DNA from 4 places in the Ensifer sp. M14 genome. Region 3 is predicted to be linked to each of the others. Evidence: predicted binding sites of a transcription regulator. Region 3 holds the regulator's gene; each other region holds the start of a gene.
What was found. Region 3 encodes LexA, which represses DNA repair genes until DNA is damaged. Its sites were predicted from a motif close to TGTTCNNNNTGTGTTCNG; they were not measured.
Positions count from the first base shown of each region.

Region 1: BLJAPNOD_RS01470 (YifB family Mg chelatase-like AAA ATPase) is a predicted target of LexA. The motif match lies at 3,497-3,514, and genes of this name have one in related genera.
Region 2: BLJAPNOD_RS29505 (ATP-dependent helicase) is a predicted target of LexA. The motif match lies at 4,277-4,294, and genes of this name have one in related genera.
Region 4: dnaE (DNA polymerase III subunit alpha) is a predicted target of LexA. The motif match lies at 3,637-3,654, and genes of this name have one in related genera.

Region 1 covers NZ_QJNR01000004.1:287,469-292,973, reverse strand. The annotation lists gene ugpE (sn-glycerol-3-phosphate ABC transporter permease UgpE) at 1-137, shown strand, start outside; gene BLJAPNOD_RS01485 (sn-glycerol-3-phosphate import ATP-binding protein UgpC) at 202-1,317, shown strand; gene BLJAPNOD_RS01480 (endonuclease) at 1,314-2,306, shown strand; gene gshB (glutathione synthase) at 2,368-3,315, shown strand; gene BLJAPNOD_RS01470 (YifB family Mg chelatase-like AAA ATPase) at 3,603-5,135, shown strand; gene cysK (cysteine synthase A) at 5,269-5,505, opposite strand, start outside.
Region 2 covers NZ_QJNR01000014.1:175,472-180,976, forward strand. The annotation lists gene BLJAPNOD_RS29490 (3'-5' exonuclease) at 1-694, shown strand, start outside; gene dinB (DNA polymerase IV) at 950-2,080, opposite strand; gene BLJAPNOD_RS29505 (ATP-dependent helicase) at 2,091-4,157, opposite strand; gene recX (recombination regulator RecX) at 4,493-5,077, shown strand; gene BLJAPNOD_RS29515 (L,D-transpeptidase) at 5,328-5,505, shown strand, end outside.
Region 3 covers NZ_QJNR01000004.1:2,952,948-2,958,452, reverse strand. The annotation lists gene BLJAPNOD_RS14215 (hypothetical protein) at 530-1,141, shown strand; partial or broken gene BLJAPNOD_RS36475 (GFA family protein) at 1,718-1,861, opposite strand; gene BLJAPNOD_RS14205 (hypothetical protein) at 2,050-2,196, opposite strand; gene BLJAPNOD_RS14200 (hypothetical protein) at 2,826-3,158, shown strand; gene lexA (transcriptional repressor LexA) at 3,279-3,998, opposite strand; gene BLJAPNOD_RS14190 (hypothetical protein) at 4,179-4,418, shown strand; gene BLJAPNOD_RS14185 (hypothetical protein) at 4,468-4,755, opposite strand; gene BLJAPNOD_RS35625 (hypothetical protein) at 5,231-5,374, opposite strand.
Region 4 covers NZ_QJNR01000004.1:3,396,584-3,402,088, reverse strand. The annotation lists gene proS (proline--tRNA ligase) at 1-76, shown strand, start outside; gene BLJAPNOD_RS16560 (lipoprotein-releasing ABC transporter permease subunit) at 97-1,407, shown strand; gene BLJAPNOD_RS16555 (ABC transporter ATP-binding protein) at 1,424-2,110, shown strand; gene BLJAPNOD_RS16550 (DUF5680 domain-containing protein) at 2,370-2,837, opposite strand; gene BLJAPNOD_RS16545 (hypothetical protein) at 2,917-3,489, opposite strand; gene dnaE (DNA polymerase III subunit alpha) at 3,937-5,505, shown strand, end outside.

The DNA of each region.
Region 1 (5,505 bases), 2.7 Mb from region 3:
TTGTCTGGGTCGGCTCGAACATCCCCGATTACAACGAGGCCTTTGCGCTGGCGATCCTCGCCATGCTGCCGCCGGTGCTGATCGTGGTGATCTTCCAGCGCTGGTTCATCAAGGGCCTGACGGAAAGCGACAAGTAGGAAGCGGAGCGGCGAAACCGACTTTGCCGCTTCTTCAAAACGCAATTTACCAACGGAGGCAGCCATGGCGGCCATCACCATCGCCGAGGTCTCGAAGATCTATACCGGCAACGTCGAAGCGGTGAAATCCGTCTCGATCGACATCGAGGACGGCGAATTCATCGTGCTGGTCGGCCCGTCCGGCTGCGGAAAGTCCACACTCCTGCGCATGGTCGCAGGGCTTGAGGGCATCTCGAAGGGCACGGTCAAGATCGGCTCGCGCGTCATCAACGAGGTCGATCCGGCCGAGCGCGACATCGCCATGGTCTTCCAGAACTATGCGCTCTACCCGCATATGACCGTCTACCAGAACCTTGCCTATGGCCTGAAAAACCGGAAGACGCCGAAGGCCGAGATCGACGCCCGCGTCGCGGAGGCCGCGCGCATGCTGGAGATCGAGCCCTATCTCGACCGCAAGCCGCGCGCGCTTTCCGGCGGTCAGCGGCAGCGTGTGGCCATGGGCCGCGCCATCGTGCGCAAGCCCGCCGCCTTCCTGTTCGACGAACCCCTGTCCAATCTCGATGCCAAGCTGCGTGTCTCCATGCGCGGCGAGATCAAACGGCTGCAGAAGCGCCTCGGCACCACGTCGCTCTACGTTACCCACGACCAGCTCGAGGCGATGACGCTGGCCGACCGGCTGGTGGTGCTGAACGGGGGCCGCATCGAGCAGATCGGCCGACCGCTCGATGTCTACCATCGCCCGGCCTCGACCTTCGTCGCGAGCTTCATCGGCTCGCCGGCCATGAACCTGATCAAGGGCCGCATCGAAGGCTCGCGCCTTAATGTCGGCAGCTACCGGATCGAGCTTGGCGACCGCGGCCCGGTCGATGGGCCGGTGACCGTCGGCCTGCGCGCCGAGGATCTCAGGCTTGCCGGCGTCGGCGAGGATGGGATGCTGTTCCAGGTCGACTATGTCGAGGAACTCGGCGCGCAACGTCTCGTCCACGGCACCATCGAGGATCAGGCGCTGACCCTGGCGCTTTCTCCCGAAATCCCGCTGTCAGGCGATCTTGCCGTGACGATCGCGACTGACCGCCTGCATTTCTTCTCGCCCGACACCGGCAAGCGACTGGAGCGCGGTGCGTCCTGCGCCAATACTGGCGAAAGCGTTCGCCCCCTCAGCCTGGAGCCGGCATTGTGATCGAAGAGACTGTCAGCATCCTCTCAGTGCCATCGCAGGAAACGCGCGCCGGTTTCACGACGATCGAGCGCTCGATCGTTGCCCATGACGCCGTTATGGCGGCGTTGCCTGAATTGAACAGCATCGAAATCGGCGGTGAGCCGTCATCAGCCAAGCCGCTTGCCTTCCCGTTCGCCGTTGCCGCCTGGAACCTGGAGCGCTGCCTGTTTGCGCCGGAAAGTGCGGCACATCTGGCGGCAACCGCAGCACCGGTCGTGCTGCTCTCGGAGATGGACGATGGCATGGCCCGTACCGGCCAGCGTCATCCGACCGCAGAGGTCGCAGGCATCCTTGGGATGCAATACGCCTATGGCGTCGAATTCATCGAGCTTGGCTTGGGCTCCGATACGGAACTGGAATTCTGCAAGGATGACTTCAACGAGAAGGGTTTTCACGGCAATGCGCTGATGGCATCAGTGCCGCTCGGCCGACCGTTCATGCTCCGCCTCTGGGGCGAACGGCTCTGGTTCATGGATGGCGGCGACCAGCCGCGTGTCGGCGAACGCTTCGCCATCGGCGCCGTGATCGAGACGCAAGCCGGGCCCTTCGTTGCCGTTTCCACCCATCTCGAAAGCGCCACCACCGCGCCCTATCGCGAGCGCCAGGTCAAGGAACTGATCGATGTGCTTGACGAGGCCTTCCCGGCCATGCCGATCCTGATCGGCGGGGACCTCAACACCGGCAACCATGCCGGCGGCGATTTCGAAGCCGAAGGTCTGTTCGCTCTGAGCGCCGCGCGCGGCTTCATCCGCCATGGCGGACCGCTCGATGTGATGACCACCCGCCCCAGCCTGATCACACGTTGGCCGGAGCGGGCGATGAAGCTCGACTGGTTCCTGTCGCGGGGGCTGAAGATCGGCGAAAGCCGGATCATCCCATCGCTCGACGCAAACGGCCGCCCTCTCTCCGATCATGATCTCATCACCTGCGTCGTCGGGGGCTTCGAGTAGCCTTGCCTAAGGCGGGTCCGCATTCTACATGTTGCGGGCTTTTTCAAACGGGGACGGGAAGATGGCGAAAATCGTCAATGTCGGGGTCCAGATGGACCATGTGTCGGGCATCAACATCGCGGGCGATTCCACCTTCGCGATGAGCCTTGAGGCACAGGCCCGCGGCTACCGGCTCTTCCACTACACCCCGGAGAAGCTGTCGCTGCGCGACGGCAAGGTCTTTGCGACCGCGCAGCAGATGACGCTGCGCGACGTCAAGGGCGACCACTTCACGCTCGGCGAGCCGGAGCGGCTCGATCTTTCGACCATGGACGTGATCATGCTGCGTCAGGATCCGCCCTTCGACATGGCCTATATCACCTCGACCCACCTGCTCGAGCGCCTGCATCCGAAGACGCTTGTCGTCAACGACCCGGCCTGGGTGCGCAACTCGCCGGAGAAGATCTTCGTCACCGAGTTCGCCGACCTGATGCCGAAGACGCTGATTACCCGCGACGCTGCCGAGATCGCGCGGTTCCGTGAGGAAATGGGCGACATCATCCTGAAGCCGCTCTACGGCAATGGCGGCGCCGGCGTGTTCCACTCCGCGCGCGACGACCGCAACATGTCATCGCTGCTCGAAATGTTCGGCCAGATGTTCCGCGAGCCCTTCATCGCGCAGGAATACCTGCCAGCGGTGCGCAAGGGCGACAAGCGCATCCTGCTCGTCGACGGAGAGCCGGTCGGTGCCATCAACCGCGTGCCGGCAGAACACGACGCCCGCTCCAACATGCATGCTGGCGGCCGGCCCGAGCCGACCGAGCTGACGGCGCGCGAGAAGGAAATCTGCGCCCGCATCGCGCCGGCGCTGAAGGAGCGCGGTTTCCTCTTCGTCGGCATCGACGTCATCGGCGACTACATGACCGAGATCAACGTCACGTCGCCGACCGGCATCCGCGAGGTCAAGAAATTCGGCGGCGCCGATGTCGCCAGCCTGCTGTGGGACGCGATCGAGCGCAAGCGCGCGTAGCGCGTAACGCTTGGCGCGCAACAGCGTGAAGCGGGTTTGCGATAGCGACATGGACGAAAACAGGGGCTCGCCTTAGGCGAACCTGACGGAACGCGAAGGGTAGCGCGCTGCTTCGCCCATTCATTCGGCCATTGTTGTCCGGCGCTTTCGCCTCATAAGGGGTGATCGCCGTTGAACGCTATGTTCTATTATTGTTCTTGTTTTTGTACGTGTTCCGTGCAAGATTTTCCGCTGCAACCAAAAGGGTTGCGGCGGCACGGCGGGCCGCCCCGTTGAAAGAGGCGGTCATGGTTGCGCGTGTCAGTACGATTGCATTCCAGGGAATAGAAGGTGTGCCGGTCGACGTTCAGGTGATGGTCGCACCGGGGCGGGTTGGCATGCAGATCGTCGGGCTGCCAGACAAGGCCGTCGCCGAAAGCCGCGAGCGGGTGCAGGCAGCCCTTCATGCATCCGGTCTGGCGCTGCCGGCCAAGAAAGTCACCGTCAATCTCGCGCCTGCGGACCTGCCGAAGGAAGGCAGCCATTTCGATCTGGCGATCGCGCTCGGCCTGATGGCGGCACTCGGCGCCATCCCCGGCGATGCGCTGAATGGCTATGTGGTGATCGGCGAGCTTAATCTCGACGGCACGGTTGCTGCTGTCGCCGGCGCGCTCCCGGCGGCAATCGGCGCCAACGCTGTTGGGAAAGGGCTGATCTGCCCGGCGGAAAGCGGACCGGAGGCAGCCTGGGCCGGCGCCGACATCGATATTCTGGCACCCCGCAGCCTGATCGCCATCGCCAATCATTTCAGGGGAACACAGGTTCTCTCCCGGCCGGAACCGGCCATCCGCGCCGGTGCTGCCGACCTGCCCGATCTCGCCGACATCAAGGGGCAGGAGAGCGCCAAGCGGGCGCTCGAAGTGGCCGCCGCCGGCAACCACAATCTGCTGATGATCGGACCGCCGGGTTCGGGAAAATCGATGCTGGCCTCGCGCCTGCCGTCTATCCTGCCGCCGCTGACGCCGGCCGAACTGCTCGAAGTCTCGATGATCCATTCGATTGCCGGGCAGCTTCCGGGCGGCAAGCTGTCCGACCGGCGGCCGTTTCGCACCCCGCACCATTCCGCCACCATGGCGGCGATGATCGGAGGCGGCCTCAGGGCCAGACCCGGCGAGGCATCGCTTGCCCATAACGGCGTGCTGTTTCTCGACGAGTTTCCCGAGTTCACGCCGCAGGTGCTGGACGCGTTGCGTCAGCCTCTGGAAACGGCTGAATGCATCATTGCCCGGGCCAATCACCGGGTCAGCTATCCCGCCGCGATCCAGCTGGTGGCGGCGATGAACCCGTGCCGGTGCGGCATGGCGGGCGAGCCCGGCCGAAGCTGCGCCCGCGGCCCGCGCTGCATGAGCGATTACCAGGCGCGCATCTCCGGCCCGCTGATGGACCGGATCGATCTGCGCGTCGACGTACCGGCCGTCAGCGCCGCCGACCTGATCCGGCCGATGGCGGCGGAGGCAAGCGCGGCCGTGGCAAAACGCGTCGCCCGTGCCCGTGAACTGCAGATTGATCGTTTCATCGCGCTCGGCAGCCGCGAACCATCTAGCAACGCCCGCTGCTCGACGGCGATGATCGAGCGCATTGCCGAGCCCGATGCGTCGGGGCTGCAGTTGCTGCGGGACGCGGCCGAGAAACTGAAGTTTTCCGCACGCGGCTATCACCGTGTCCTGAAGGTCGCGCGCACGCTTGCCGATCTCGACGGAGCCGCAACCGTCGGCCGGCTGCACCTCGCCGAGGCGATTTCCTACCGCATCGCCGGCGAACGATTGCAGGCGGCCGCGTAAGGCTATTGTTGCCCGCGTCGTCTGGGACCGCAGGTACGCATGTCTGCGCCCTTGCTTTCCATGCTGCTTGCCTGACGTTCATCTTCGGGAAAAAGGGCGCCGCGGCGCCCTTTCGTTCGTCATCTGCAAAAGCTTACGCACCCAAGCCTTCAAAAAGAACCGTCGAGAGGTAGCGTTCGGCAAAGGACGGGATGATGACGACGATGTTCTTGCCGGCGTTTTCCTCGCGCTGGCCGATCTCGATGGCGGCGGCGAGCGCAGCACCTGAGGAGATGCCGACCGGCACGCCTTCGAGCCTGGCGACGAGCCGCGCGATCTCGACGGCTTCACCGCTGTTGACGGTGACGACTTCGTCATAAATGCCGGTGTC
Region 2 (5,505 bases), on a different contig from region 3:
GTTTACCTTCGACGCCCATGGTGCGATCGGCGACGTCATCGACGTTTATGGCGGTCTGCGGCAGCCGAGCGGTCCCATTCCGGCCGAGATCACGCGCATCACCGGCATTACCGACGACATGGTCGCCGGCCAGACGATCGACCTTCCGCGGCTCCAGGCGATCATTGAACGTGCCGACCTGATTATCGCCCACAATGCCGGGTTCGACCGGCCGTTTTGCGAAGCCTTTTCGCCGATCTTCGAGAAGAAGGCCTGGGCTTGTTCCGTGTCGGAGATCGGCTGGAGCGATCGCGGCTTCGAGGGCACGAAGCTCGGTTACCTCATCGGTCAGGCCGGATATTTTCACGATGGTCATCGCGCCGTCGACGACTGCTTTGCCCTGCTCGAAGTGATCGCCGGGCCCGACGATCAATCGCAGCAGACACCGTTTGCCGAACTTTATGCTGCAAGTCAGCGCTCACGCGCCCGCCTGTATGCGGAAAACAGCCCCTTCGAGATGAAGGACCAGCTGAAGGGCCGCGGCTATCGCTGGTCCGACGGTAGCGACGGGCGCCCGAAATCCTGGTGGATCGAGATCGGCGAAGAAGCTCTGGACGAGGAGCTCCGCTACCTCAGAACGGAAATCTATCGCTGGAGCGAGGCCGATCCGCCCATGGTCCGGCTGACGGCCTTCGATCGCTTCAAGGCCCGCTGAGCCGGCTGCCCGGCGCTGGGCGCATGGCTGCTCTGCGAACTCAGATCTACGAAACCGACCGATTTCTTGTATAGTCAACTCATCGAAGCGATGCACCTCCTCCCGCAAAGCTTCGTGTCTGCAGGCGCTTTCTCCTCCTCCCAACGAGCGCCTGCCGGAATGGCAACACTCCTCCTCCCAGTTGCCATTCAATCCCTTTAAGAGCCTGCCGCACCTCCTCCCGCGGCAGGCTTTTTTGTTTCCGGGCGAGACCGTTCAGAACGAAAGCTCAAGCTGAGGGCGTTCTTCCGCATCATGGCCGTTGAGCGATGACAAGGTGACGCCAAGCAGCCGTACGCCGCGCTTGAACGGGTGGACGGATGCGAGCAGCGCAACTGCCACCTCCAGCACTTCTGCCGCTCCACCCACCGGCATCCCGAGAGTTCTGCTTCGTGTCGCCTGGGTAAAGTCTGAATACTTCACCTTGACGGTTACCGTCTTGCCGCTCATCCCATGCGCCTCGCAGTAGCGCCAAACCTTGTCGGCCAAGGGCAGCAATTCGGCGCACGCCGGTTCGAACTCGAAAATATCCTCGACGAAGGTGTCCTCCGCGCCCACCGATTTGCGCACCCGGTCGGGCTGCACCCGCCGTTCGTCGATGCCGCGCGCGATGCCGTAGAAATACGGGCCGGATTTGCCGAAATGCTCCTGGAGGAACGCGAGCGGCTGCTGTCGCAATTCAAGGCCGGTCTCGATACCCAGCCGCTTCATTCGCTCCGCCGTCGCTGGCCCGACACCATGAAACTTCTTCACCGGAAGCGCTTCGACGAAGGCCGGGCCGTTCTTCGGCGTGATCACGAACAGCCCGTCCGGTTTTCGCTGGTCGCTTGCCATCTTCGCGAGGAACTTGTTGTAGCTGACGCCGGCCGAGGCCGTCAGCTTCGTCACCGCCTTGATCTTTGCCCGGATCTCCTCGGCGATTTCGGTGGCGATCTCCATGCCCTTCAGATTGTCGGTCACATCGAGATAGGCTTCGTCGAGCGACAGCGGCTCAATGACAGGCGTATATTCGGCGAAAATCTCGCGGATCTGCTGCGAGACGCCGCGATAGACGTCGAAGCGCGGCTTGACGAAGATGAGGTCGGGACATTTTCGTTTCGCCGTGACAGACGGCATGGCGGAGTGGACGCCAAACTTGCGCGCTTCGTAACTGGCGGCCGCAACGACGCCGCGCGCAGCTGCGCCACCGACGGCGACCGGCTTGCCCCGCAATTCCGGATTGTCGCGCTGCTCGACCGATGCATAGAAGGCATCCATATCGATGTGGATGATCTTGCGCTGCCGTTCCGCGCCTGTCGTATCGGCTGGAGGGTGCCTTTCCTCGACGGTGTCGTTGGGCTCGGCCACGTGCCGCTCCTTACTTCCACATGGTCCGCATGCGCGCGCCGACATCGATGCGGATCTGACGGGCGCTGCGCTCGGACGCGGCGGCGCTGACCAGCGGCCAGGAAGCCGTCTCGAAGAACTGCAGGAGGGTTGCCGGAATGAAGCGTGTGCGCGCCGCAAAGACGTGGCGATCGCCCTGCGCGTGCTGGCCGCTGGTGAAAAACCTTTGCGGCGTGATCAGCGTCAGGCTGTCCTTTGCCCGCGTCATGCCGACATAAAGCAGCCGGCGCTCCTCCTCGAGCTCATGCGTGGTGCCGACGCCGAGATCGGAGGGGATGCAGCCGTCGACGACATTGAGCATGAAGACAGAGCGCCATTCCTGGCCCTTGGCCGAATGGATGGTCGAAAGGATCAGATAGTCCTCGTCAAGCAGCGGCACGCCTGCCTGGTCGCTGGTCGCATCCGGCGGATCGAGCGTCAGTTCGGTGAGGAACCGTTCGCGGCTGGGATACCCCCCGGCGATCTGCTCCAGCTGCAGCAGGTCGGCCTTTCTTGTGTCGGCATCCTCGTGGATGCGGTCGAGATGCGGCTCGTACCATTCGCGCGCCTGGGCTATTTCACCCGGCCAGCCGCCGGCCTGTTTGCGCAGCCCCTCGATCAGGGTCACGAATGCCGTCCAGCTGTCGCCCGAACGCGGCGGGGCGGGGATTTCCACAAGTGCCGTCAGCGGTTCCGGGTCAGCGGCAATCGCGTCGAGGATCTTGCCGGCTGTCTGCGGGCCGACACCCGGGATCATGTGCAGCAGGCGAAAGCCGGCGACGCGGTCTCTCGGGTTCTGGGCAAACCTGAGCACGGCCAGCATGTCCTTCACATGGGCGCTGTCGAGGAATTTCAGCCCGCCGAATTTCACGAAGGGGATATTGCGCCGGGTCAATTCCACCTCGAGCGGCCCGCTGTGGCTCGATGTGCGAAACAGCACCGCCTGCTGCTTCAGCGTCATGCCGACCTCGCGGTTCTCCAGCACCTTCTCGACGATATAGCGCGCCTGGTCGGCCTCATCGGCGACTGCCAGCAGCTTGGGCCGCTCCGCCGACTGCCGCTCGGTCCAGAGGTTCTTGGTGAAGCGTTCGCGGGCAAGATCGATCACGCCGTTTGCGGCAGCGAGAATCGTCTGGGTGGAGCGATAGTTTCGATCGAGCGTGATGACATCGGCCGGCGGCGTGAACGTGCCTGGAAAATCCAGGATGTTGCGCACGGTCGCCGCCCGGAACGAATAGATCGACTGGGCATCGTCGCCGACAACCGTCAGACCCCTGCCGCCTGGTTTCAATGCCATCAGCACGGAAGACTGCAGGCGGTTGGTATCCTGGTATTCGTCGACCAGCACATGGTCGAAGCGGTTGCCGATATCCTCGGCAAGTTCCGGCACGCTGACGGTCTGCGCCCAATAGAGCAGCAGGTCGTCGTAATCGAGCACGTTCTGCGCCTGCTTTGCCTCGACGTAACAGGAAAACAGCTGCTTCAACTGCTCCTCCCAGCCAGAGACCCAAGGATAGTGCGCGCGCAACACCTCGCTGAGAGGCGTCTCGGAATTGACTGCCCGCGAATAGATCGACAGGCAGGTGCCTTTGGTCGGGAAACGGGTTTCGGTCTTGGAGAGGCCCAGCTCATGCCGGACGAGGTTCATCAGGTCGGCGCTGTCTTCCCGGTCATGGATGGTGAAATCGACATTGAGGCCGATCTGCTCGGCGTAGATGCGCAGCAGCCGCGCACCGATGCCGTGGAACGTTCCGGCCCAGGTGAGAGCGTCGGTGGCCACCGAGGCGTTCGCGCCGAGCACCTGGGCGCAGATGCGTTCGACCCGACGGGCCATTTCGGATGCCGCGCGGCGCGAAAACGTCATCAGCAGGATGCGGCGCGGATCGGCGCCATTGACGATGAGGTGGGCGACGCGATGGGCGAGCGTATTCGTCTTGCCCGACCCGGCGCCTGCGATGATCAGCAGCGGTCCCGCAATCGTTTCGCCCGGTGCGGTGACGCCAAATTCGACGGCATCACGCTGTCGGTCGTTCAATTTTTCCAGATAGGCCGCCGCCACGCCGAAGTCCCCGGTAAGTCTTTGCCGATTCTACCCCATGCGCCGAGTGCCGGCGCAAGTTGCGCGGCGCTCCGGGTAATGCGAGGCATCCCCGCGCGCGAAAAGAGCGATTCTTGGCGAGGAACGAATAAGGAACATATCAGCCGTGGGACATATTGCAAAGGCCCCGTTGGCAATAGCTAAAATGCACCCGCGGTTTCCGTTCGCGAAATCGTCGATCTGACGGCGCGGCAATCAATCCCATTGCTGGCGACTACCGGAGCTGCGTGTTAGCGGTTATGCCTTTCCGCGACTCTTCAGCCAACGAGCGCATTGCAACCGAGCCCATCCGCCCCGTGACATCAAACGATCTGCAAGCCGATAATCCGTCCTCCGATGCGCCGCCGTCTGACACGCCGACCGCGCGCATGCTGTCCTGGGCGCGCAACTCGGCGGTCTATCGGCTCGAGCGCCAGATGATGACCGAGAAGCAATTGTTCGACGCAATCACCCGGAAGGCGCGGCAGAAGTTCGAGGATATCAGTCCGGAACAGGTGAAGGCAGTGGCCGACTTTGCGGTCAAGTTCGCCTATGATCTGAACGCGCTGAATGACGCCGATTACGCGCAGCTCAGTACCCAGTCGGCGGTGCGCAGCGGTAAGTCGAAGCGGGCGATTGCCCTGAAGCTCTCGGTGAAAGGTATAGACCGGGAGACAGCAGCGATCGCACTTGAGGCGACGGATGATCTCTACGCAGCCGTGGTGTTTGCCCGCAAGCGCGCGTTCGGGCCTTTCCGGCGCGGCGAGCTCGATGACAAGCGCAAGGCCAAGGAGCTGTCCGCATTCGCCCGCAATGGCTTCGGCTTCGAGATCGGCAGAAAAGTGTTCGACATGAGCCTCGGCGAGGCGGAAAGCGTGCTGCGGAAGGACGCCGTCACATAGGGGCAAGGCCCGGTAAAATCATCTGTTCTGCCTGGTGTTTTCTCGCCTCACCGACTTTGGGCATCCCTCCTGCACGGCTGCATCGATACCCCGCACGCACGCGACCGAGTGAATTTTGCAACACTTCGGCGGCCGCGAACCACCGGCGAGGACCATCCACCAAAGAGATCGGATTTGACCACATTTCGGTCACGAATGGGACCAACAGCACACCTCTCTCCGCGCATGTCCCCAACCCCGGAATAAAACAGTGTCTTTTCAATTGTCCCGCCGATCGCTGCTTGCAGTGGTCGCAAGCTCCATTTTGAGCGCCTGTACCCAGGTCCCGAAGCCCGGTCTCGAGGTGAAAGCCGCCGACAAGGCCAACAAGAACGTCATCAACCCACCGGAGAAGGCTCCGATCGAGCCTGAGCGCAAGGACGAGCCGG
Region 3 (5,505 bases):
CGTCTAGATCTTCGAAGTCTTCCCGTCCGTACATCGTCGTCAGACCCTTCGGCCCAGGTGGCCTACGCGCAGAGGAAGACGGCCACCAGGCGGGCTTCACGCAGTCCTTTACCGGCAGGTCGGTAAAGGAAGGGATTGTGTCCACAATCGGTCTCCATTCTGCACGGAGCCGTTAAGCGGCCCATACCTATCGGTCTAGGGACAAATGTGATCGGTAAAATTTCGCTATAAACGTTGGTCGCCGAATGGTCGGCGAAAACAAAATCGCGACACAAAGTCACAAAATAAGTCCCGAACAACCCCTCTAGCTAGACATGCCGCAATCGCCTGCGCTACAAGGGTTCCGGAAAGCTGGCGCCCTCTCCTGGGGCAAAGGTGCTAGCCATACATGGCAATTTAACCTTTCTTGCAGACAATTGGTCCTGCAACGCTGAGAGGTGGACTTGGCAGGAATTCTTCTATTCAAACGCATGCCGAAACCACAGCCCAAGCTGCGGCTCGGCACTCGCTCGTTCGTAATAGATCCGATATGAAGGCTTCAACTGCCATCCCGCTTGCTCTGCTGCTCGGCGCTGCCACGATGCCATTTTTGGGAAAAACCGACGCGCAGGCACAGAACCGCGACGTCGATCAGTCGGTATTCGCCTTCGGCGGCGCGATGGTCGATGCGGACATGCTCCAGGCAGGCAATCCTTTCGGTGTCACATACGCTGACCTTCCGATCGTAGGCGTCGGCTACCAGTACTTCCCGGCAAGGATGGGCTCCTTCAGGTTCGGACTGGAAGCGGGGCTCGCCGGAAGATTCGGCGGGCATCCGAATGCGGAATTCTGGGGCGGCGTCGTCGGTCGCTACGACGGTTTCGAGATTGGCGATGCTGTCCGGATCTCGCCAGCCCTTACGTTTGGCATCAGCTATGTCACGCATACTCAGGAAGGACGGGAGCGCCAGAACGAGCTGGAACGTAACGGGAACGCCAGAACCCTGTTCTATCTCGGCCCCGAGTTGAACCTTTCCTTCGACACAATGCCCAACGTCGATTTCTTCTGGCGGGTTCACCACCGGTCCGGAGCCTGGGGGACGCTCGGCGACATGCACGGCGGCTCCAATGCAAATGTCCTTGGCATGCGGTTCAATTTCTGAAGGACCTTCTTCGCCTCCAAATCTTCCGAATGCCACGATTGTTGTTTCAATCGGTTGCGTCACTGCACGGCAGCCGATCGAATTCCTGGATGATCTCCGACAGCAAAAGAGGTGTGGCAAGCTGTGGCAGAGCCCTTTGCTTCTTAAAAGAAAACAATTCATGAAAGTGTGGCAACGTGCTGCCGTAAGTGATTGACATCCCGCCATTCCTCAAGTCCGGGCGAGGCCTCCAAAATTTCACCTAAAGCTTTATATTCGAAGCGCTCCTTCGGAACGCCGATCCTGCGTCGGCTTTAATTTCCGGGGAGCAGCAATCTATCTCGATTCCATCTATCGTTTCCCAGAACGGTTAAACCTTGCCTGAGATGCGCTCCTGCGGCTCAGTGCGGAGAACCGTGAGACGCAGGCAAGTCTTGCCTTGGGCGTTGGAGGAGCTTCGTCACGCCCCGACACTGATGTTTCGGCCGCAGTGACCGTCGCTCGTCGGGCGGACGGCAACGGTGGTGCTGTGGCGGCGCCATCACTCTCTTGCGCCGAATTGTCTGCGTGGGTCTGCTGGTGCCCTGACCGCGCCAGTCATTTTGCCCGAATGAACTTCAGTGTTCCCGGGAGCCTCGGCCCGGTCAAATCCATGGTGTCCAGCGGGTGATTGCTGCCGTCGTTGACAGGCAGTCCTTCGCAATCGAACGGGCTGATGCCTTGGAGGCATGCGGTGTTGACAAGGGGGCGGCCGATGAATGGCTGGGGCGATCGGGGAGCCGGGTCTCAATATATCGGTGCAGCCCATGCCAGCCCTCGGCAGTACCATCCGGGTATCCAGTGGATCTAAAGGCTGTCGCCGGCGGAACGTGCTGTCGCCGATCGGAAATCCACCTCCCGCTGCCTCGTTGGGAATATGCGCGGCCTGCTCAATTCTCCTGAACGGAAACGCCGTCCTCGCCAATCTTGATCTCGACACCGGCAGGTTTCGTTTCTTCGCGATAAGCATAGACGCCGAGCCCGATGACGGCGACAGCGAGCACGGCGATGACGAGATAAAGGCCATTACGGTTCATTCAGCAGTTCCTCACTTGGTTACGCGAATGGGTAACTAGGCTGCCATCGTCGAAAGGCAACGGTGCGATCGTCCGGTGCGGTCGGGTTAAAGGCAGCCATGGTTCGAATAAGCATCGGATCCGGTCTCCGTCCGTATGCGGTTTATAAGATTGCACCCGCACCCTTTGTGCCTGACGCGCTGACCTGCGCCCTCGATGGGCGAGCGACAATCGCTACAAATCCGATGCATGATTGCACCGCCATCTTATTCCACCGTGCTGGCTGTGCCGCGACGATATCACGTGGCCTGTCGATTCCGGCGCTTGCCGGTTGTGCCCTGCTTCGCGGGCCGTCAAGTTCCGGGCGCACCTGGCGCAGCTGTGGCGAAGTCTGCTTGCTACTGCTTCGCCGCCAAGGACGGTTGCTTTTCCTAGGCAATCCGCCGTCCGCGCGTGCGCTTCACGCGTCGGCGCAGCCAATAATCGTGCGCGCATCTGGTTTGCCGGCGACGTACCCCGAAATGGTGATTCTGCCTGTATTGTCAGTGCAAGGATAATTGTCTCTAGACGGGTTCAGGAATGAATATTCCGTCGATGCGAGCCGTATAGCTAGCGTCAAACAAAACCGACAATGGAGGAAATGACATAAAATGAAATGTAAGATCGCCCTGACCGCTCTTGCCATTTTTGCCGCAACGACGGCCACCGCAAGTGCTGAGGATCTCGTCTTTCAGCTGAAGAACAAGACGAAAGCCGTACTGACGAACTTCTATACGTCGCCGGTCGGCGTCGACCAGTGGGAAGACGATGTCTTCGGGCGGCAGGTGCTTAATCCGGGCGAGAGCATGGAAATTACCATCGCCGACGGACGCGATGTCTGCAAATACGACATGCGCTTCGAATTCGAGGAAGGCTCCGGTCTCGATACGACCGAAGACACGCAGGACCTCTGCGAGTTGGGCGAGTACTCCATACACGAATGAAAATTGTCGAGTGCTTAAAGCGCTCGACTTGATCACTTCCGTCTCGCTACCCCTTGAGGTGGCGAGACGTTCAAGCATAAGAAGGCCCTTCCAGCAGGAAGACAGCCAACGTCATCTGGCTTAGTGATAGCGGCGGATCAAGCCGACGAGCTTGCCCTGTATCTTGACGCGATCGGGGCCGAAGATGCGTGTCTCGTAGGCCGGATTGGCCGCCTCGAGCGCAATCGACGCGCCTTTGCGCCGGAAGCGTTTCAACGTCGCTTCTTCGTCATCGACAAGCGCGACGATGATGTCGCCGGGGTTGGCTGTGGTGGCATTGCGTATGATCACCGTGTCGCCATCGAAGATGCCGGCCTCGATCATCGAATCACCTTTCACTTCAAGGGCATAGTGCTCGCCGCTGCCGATCATATCGAGCGGCACCGTAATATCGTGCGTGTTGTTCTGTATCGCCGAGATCGGTACGCCGGCGGCAATACGGCCCATGACCGGAACCGAGACGGAGTTGTTGTCTGCCACCGGCGGCGCTTTTGCGGCAGCCGGGGCGGGCGCAGGAGGTTTGCCGAGGCTTCCCTCGATGACGCTTGGTGAAAACCCGCGACGCGGCTGAGCGTTTCCCGCGTAAGCTTCCGGCAGCTTGATGACCTCAAGCGCGCGCGCGCGATTGGGAAGGCGCCGAATGAAACCACGTTCTTCGAGCGCCGTAATCAGCCGGTGAATGCCCGACTTCGATGCCAGGTCGAGTGCATCCTTCATCTCGTCGAAGGATGGCGGAACACCAGACTCCTTCATGCGTTCGTGGATGAAAAGAAGCAATTCCTGTTGCTTGCGGGTCAGCATGGCAAGTCGCTCCAGAGGCGTGAAACAAATCAAGAACAGACACTATCTGTTCCATATGTGTTCCGCAAGTGCCTAAAATTCGGTGAATGTTGTATCAATTGTGCGCCTATCGGCTGCCTCGGTGCTGGGCATGCCATGCGGAGCTGCTATGCCTCGCGCTTTTCACGGAATGAGGGTGCAATGAAAAAGATGATTCGAATCCTGTTGACGATCGTCATCGCAACGACCGTCGTCCTCGGGTTTCGCTGGTATCAATACGTCGACAACAGGCAGAGCCCGTTCGATGAAGTCGGCATCGCATTGAACGCGATGATGCCGGGGCCGGTCCGCCAGTGGGGTTGTGGCCGGCTAAAGCGCACCTTCGGCAACGGACTGCCGCCGCACGGATGCGCAGCCAGTAACGGAAGCGAGTGGGAATAGCTCGGCAATAAGCCGTTGCAAGGCGGGCATCAAAGAAGGAGAGGGCGTTTCAAGCCGGCTGCGTTGCAGAACAGGCGTCCTCGAATTCCTTCACGGTCTCGGCCGAGTTGTCCTCCGGCAGCACCGCATCTGCCGCGTCGGTCGCGACCGGCGTGTCGCCTTGATAGACGAACGACTGGATATAATAGGCGATCGAGCCTTTCCAGACATTCCGACCGTCGATCTGCTGGCAGGGGATGGCCAATTCGAAGTCGGTTTGCAGGTCGTCGACCGTGGCCGCGCTGAGGGCGATGTGGGGCGATGCGATAATCGAGGCGATAAGCAAGGCTGCAAGCACGATGGACGTCCGCTAGGTCAGAAGTGGTGCCGATAGATTGGTTAACGATGTGAACCGTGCTTTCGTTCCGGAGTCCAGCAAGCAGACCGCGTACCGCGCGGTGTTCAACAGTTCTTTGCGAAAGACGATGACGACCCTTCAAGCTGTGGCCGCGAAGACACGAAGATTGGCGGGAAGAGCGAGCGTTTCGGGGCGTTTTTTACTCCTCCGGCATCGACCTCAGGCGGCATGGCTGGCGGCGGATCGATCTTCGCGGCTGCAATCGGGACGATTGGCAAGTGCCGCCGCCCGCAGTGTTCCTTGTGTCTGCGGGAAGGTTCACGCGCCGGTCGGGTGTCCTGCGGAGCCGGCATCATTTCTGGTTTCTCGTCGCGGGACCAGTCGCCCAGGATGTGCGGAGACGTGCACATCCCGTCCGACTGGCCACTGATAAAACGTACAGGCGTATTTGGTTCACGAAGTCGGAGCGGCTGCCTTACTTTTTGTCTTTCTTGCCCAAAGAGAAGCTGCTGCCTGCAAGCTTCACCTGGGAGCCTTCTGGCGTAACGGCGGCTTTGACGGTCTTGTCCTTCTTGGGCTTTCTAACCTCGCGGTTGCTTCGCACTTGACCTTTTGCCATGATCGTCTCCTTGGAAAGGCGTGCCGGGGAGCCCTTGTGGGCGCCGAATGACCGGCGGACTAGCGTGCATTGATACGGCCGGAAGTCAATGACGGCGCTCGGTGCGCATTGGTTCGGGCGGGCGGCATGGC
Region 4 (5,505 bases), 440 kb from region 3:
CAAGGATCGCAAGACCGGTGAGCGCGAGACCATGACTGTCGAGGCGGCCCTCAACAAGCTGATCGCGACGAAGTAAGTGAGGCAAGGGGAGGCAGGATGACCGCCGTGACGGAAGATCAGGTGCAGGCTGCTGGCCAGTCCGCAAAGTCCGCCAGCCGCCCCTTTTCCGCCTTTGAGCGCATGGTCGCGTGGCGCTATCTGCGCTCGCGGCGTAAGGAAGCCTTCATTTCGGTGATCGCCGGCTTCTCTTTCATCGGCATCATGCTCGGCGTGGCGACGCTGATCATCGTCATGGCGGTGATGAACGGCTTCCGCACCGAACTCATCTCGCGCATCCTCGGCATCAACGGCCACATGATCGTGCAGCCGATCGATGGCCCGCTCAACAATTATGCCGAGCTTGCCACGCGCTTTTCCGGCGTGAAGGGCGTGACGATGGCGATCCCGCTCATCGAGGGGCAGGTTCTGGCGCAGGGCGTCAGCGACAGCTCGACCGGCGCTCTCGTGCGTGGCATCCGCGCCGACGACCTCGGCAAGATGAAGTCGGTCTCCGACCATATCCAGTCCGGCGATCTCGTCGGCTTTGCCGCCGGCACCGGCGTTGCGATCGGCTCGCGAATGGCCGATCAGCTCGGTATCCAGGTGGGCGGCACCATCACGCTGACATCGCCGAACGGCGACGTGACGCCCATGGGCATGAACCCGCGGGTCAAGGCGTATACGGTTTCGGCGATCTTCGAGATCGGCATGTCGGAATATGATTCGTCGATCATCTTCATGCCGCTGGAGGAATCACAGCTCTTTTTCAACGCAGAGGGGCTGGCGCAGCAAATCGAAATATTCGTCGAGCATCCCGATATGGTCGATGAATTGCGCAAGCCGGTCGAAGATGCCGCCGGGCGGCAGATCTTCATCACTGACTGGCGCGACCGCAACAAGACGTTCTTTTCCGCGCTCGAGGTCGAGCGCAACGTGATGTTCATGATCCTGACGCTGATCGTTCTGGTCGCGGCACTGAACATCATCTCCGGCCTGATCATGCTGGTGAAGGACAAGGGGAGCGACATCGCCATCCTTCGCACCATGGGGGCGACCTCCGGGTCGGTCATGCGCATCTTCTTCATGACCGGGGCTGCGATCGGTGCGGCGGGAACCGTAGCCGGTGTGCTGCTTGGCGTCGTCGTCTGCCTGAATATCGAGTCGATTCGCCAGTTCTTCTCCTGGATTTCAGGTACGACGCTGTTCAGCCCGGAACTCTATTTCCTGAGCCAGCTGCCGGCGGACATGAACGCCGATGAAACGATCCTCGTGGTCGTCATGGCCCTCAGCCTGTCGTTCCTTGCCACCATCTTTCCGGCATGGCGCGCCTCGCGTCTCGATCCCGTGCAGGCCCTGCGGTATGAATGACAAGGACAACAACTGAATGAATGCGCGCGTGGCACTGCAGCTTTCGGGCATCGAGCGTACTTACGGGCAGGGGGACACCTTCCTGTCGATCCTCAAAGGGGCGGACTTCACGCTGAAAAGCGGTGAAACCGTAGCACTGGTGGCACCGTCGGGCACCGGCAAGTCGACGCTGCTGCACGTTGCTGGCCTCTTGGAGCGCCCGGATGGCGGAAAGGTCGTCGTCAATGGCGTGACCTGCGACGGTCTCAACGATGACCGGCGGACGGCCATCCGCCGCAACGAGATCGGCTTCGTCTACCAGTTCCATCATCTGCTTCCGGAGTTTACCGCTCTCGAAAACATCATGATGCCGCAACTGATCGCCGGGCTCGGCAAGGCTGAGGCCGCCGAACGGGCAAGGGCGCTGCTCGATTATATGCGTATCGGTCATCGCGCCGATCATCGCCCGTCGGAGCTCTCGGGTGGCGAACAGCAGCGCGTGGCGATTGCCCGCGCCGTCGCCAACGCACCGCTGGTGTTGCTGGCCGACGAGCCGACCGGAAACCTTGATCCGGAAACTGCAGGCTATGTTTTCGAGGCACTCGAGGCCTTGGCGCGTCAGTCGGGTCTGGCAGCTCTGATCGCCACGCACAATCACGAGCTGGCATCGCTGATGGACCGGCGGGTGACGATCGAAGACGGAAAGGTCGTCGAGCTGAAGTAACGCTGAGCGCGTTTGCGGCTCAAACGGGTCCGTGCAAATGCTCCACCGCTCTGCCTCGACGCATTTCCTGACGAAGCCGTTTCGCAGTTTCTAGAGGGTGAAACAGACAAAGCCGGTGTTGAATGCGACGGCCGATATCGAGAACATCCCGCTTTGAAGCGTCTTCACTGAAGGCGGATCAGAGGTTCCAGAATCAAAGTGCTGGAGGGTCCTGAGTGCGTTCTTCCGAACGCCCGTGCCCAAGCGCCGGCTCCATTGCCTAAGGCACGATGAGACCGCCTCGATAGTCGAGTTCATAAGCCTCTTCGCCATCCACAAAGATAACCTCCCGTCCGGAAAAGTGCTCCGTATCTCCGCGGCTGTTGTCGATGTAAGTGCCGTAGGCGTGCCGATATTGCATTCCCCCGAGGAAATGCCGCTTTTCGCGATACATGGTTTCGAGCGCTGTCTTGATGACGATGCCGGCGCGCTCCGCATCGATCAGATCAGGCCTGACAACGTGACCGAAATAGTTCATGACCCAGCGGGTATCGTCCCCGAACCAAACGGTTTCCTGGCCGGCAAAATCCGTTCCACCGAAATAACTGTCTAGATACCGCCACCGGTCGCGCTGATAGCCGATATCGCGCGCCCCTGTGCGCGAAGGCGGCTGCGCGGTACCGCCACCGACATACGCCTTCGATTTGGCTTCCACGATGAAGTCCTTGAGCTCTTCGGTACTGGCCATGAGAACACCCTGTTTGTTCACACGCAGCATGCCGCGAGACGTCATTGATGCAAGAACAAAAACAGAACAAAAGATTCGATTACTGGATGCCGCAGGCGTGCTGTCCGCGGTCGTCGTTCCAGTCCTTGAGCAGCACCAATTCGCCCTTGACGCTGACGGGTTTGTCGTTGGATTTGCCCTTGCCGGTCAGCACATTCAGGTCACACTGCGACGTGTTGCTGGGATCAAGCGTGTCGTAGGAGGCGTAGGTGTAGCCGGCGACGACGAAGTCGAAATTGCGGTAGGCGATCGTCAGCTTCTGTTCCCATCGGTCACGGCCGACCGCATCATTGTGCGTGGTAATCACCAGCGAGCCGTTCGGGAGCGCACTGACCGTCGGCGCCTGGCCGACCATGTCGTACTGCCCCCAGATCTTGTTCGGAATGGCTGACTTGAGCGTCAGCGGGCCGTCTTCGCCAGCGAGATAGATGTAAATCGCATTGTCCTCGTCGATCTCCTTGCCAGGTTTCACCAGCAGCGCCAGATCACTCGTACCGTCCTTGTCCCAGTCGCCGGTCGCAGCCGACACGATGCGACCTGGGTCGATTGCCTCAGCCGCGAAGGTGAGGGACGGAAGCAGGGGGAAGAGGGTCAGGGTCAGGCGTGCAATCATGTCGCTGTTGCTCCGTGTGGTTGCTCTAGTCATAGGCGCGATGGGCGAAGTGCTCAAGCTTTCGGTTAATCACCGCGCACGACGATTGCCGACGCGATTAACCATGCGCGGTGGAAAGCGGGCGCTCCGCTCAACAGTGATTGACGCGAGAACAAAAATGGAACAAAGTAAAAACATAACGGAAAAGGAGCCATGTTATGACTGATTTTGTTCGTGACCTCGCCGCCTTCACATCGATGGGCCTGTTCGTCGCCAGCATTGCCTTCATCGCTCTCGGGCTTTGATCTGAGGATATGTTTTCGAAGCGGCGTGACCCTGGCGCGGGGTCGCGCGATACCATACCGGCACTGCACCGTTGAAAAGAACGCTGGCCCACGTTGCAAAAACTGGACATGGCGGGTGAGAAACGGGATATCCTGACGCCCTGACAGGAATCAGGGTGTAAAGATGGCGGATCAAGGCGGCGCGGAACGGAACGAACAGACGGCTGCGGATCCACAGTTCGTGCATCTTCGTGTCCACTCGGCATTTTCGCTGCTCGAAGGGGCGCTGCCGATCAAGAAGGTGATTGGCAAGGCCGTGGCCGACGCTCAGCCTGCAATTGGTATCGCCGACACCAACAATCTTTTCGCAGCGCTGGAATTTTCCCAAAAGGCGGCCGAGGACGGCCTGCAGCCGCTGACCGGTTGTCAGCTGTCGATCGACATGGAAGACGAGGCCGACGGCGACCGCCGCGGCCACGCGCAGCAGCTGGCCAAGCTGCCCGCCATCGTGCTGATCGCGGCCACCGACGACGGCTACACGCGATTGGTCGATCTGGTCAGCCGCGCCTATCTCGGAGGCGAAGGCAGCCAGGTCACGAGAATAACGCGGTCGTGGCTGGTGGAGGCCGGAACGGATGGGCTGATCGCGCTTTCCGGCGCAAGCGGCGGCCCGATCGATATGGCCGTGAAATCCGGCTCGACGGCTTTGGCGGAGGCGCGCCTGGAAGCATTGCAGGACCTCTTCGGCGATCGGCTCTACATCGAGTTGCAGCGGCACGGCAACTTCGATCGCCGGCATGAGAGCCGGATGATCGATCTGGCCTACAAGTTCGATGTACCTCTGGTCGCGACCAACGAGGCGTTCTTTCCGGCGCCATCCGATTATGATGCGCACGACGCGCTGATGGCGGTAGCCCATAACGCCATGGTTTCCGACGATAGCCGTTTCCGGCTGACACCGGATCACTATCTCAAGAGCCGAAAGGAAATGGCGGCGCTTTTCGCCGACCTGCCCGAGGCGCTCGAAAACACGATCGAGATCGCGCGCCGCTGCTCGTTCATGCTGAAGACGCGCGGGCCTATCCTGCCCCGCTTCACCGGCGCGTCCGATGATCCGGAAGAGGCCGAGCGCGCCGAGTCCGGCGAGCTGCGCCGACAGGCGGAGGAGGGGCTCGACGACCGCTTGCGCAAGCTCGGCATGGCGCCCGGCTATACCGAGGAAGAATACCGCGAGCGGCTGGCGTTCGAACTCAGCGTCATCGAGCGCATGAAGTTCCCCGGCTACTTCCTGATCGTTGCCGACTTTATCAAATGGGCCAAGCAGCACGATATCCCCGTCGGCCCGGGCCGTGGTTCCGGTGCAGGCTCGCTGGTTGCCTATGCGCTGACGATCACCGACGTCGATCCCATGCGTTTCTCACTGCTGTTCGAGCGCTTCCTCAATCCTGAGCGCGTGTCGATGCCCGACTTCGACATCGACTTCTGTCAGGATCGACGCGAAGAGGTCATTCGCTACGTTCAGGCGAAATATGGCCGTGAGCAGGTCGCCCAGATCATCACCTTCGGTTCGCTGCAGGCGCGTGCGGCACTGCGCGACGTTGGCCGTGTGCTTGAGATGCCTTACGGCCAGGTCGACAAGATCTGCAAGCTCGTACCCAACAACCCGGCAAACCCGACACCACTGTCAAAGGCTATCGAGGAAGAACCGCGCCTGCAGGAGGAGGCGGAGAAGGAGCCGGTGGTCGCTCGCCTG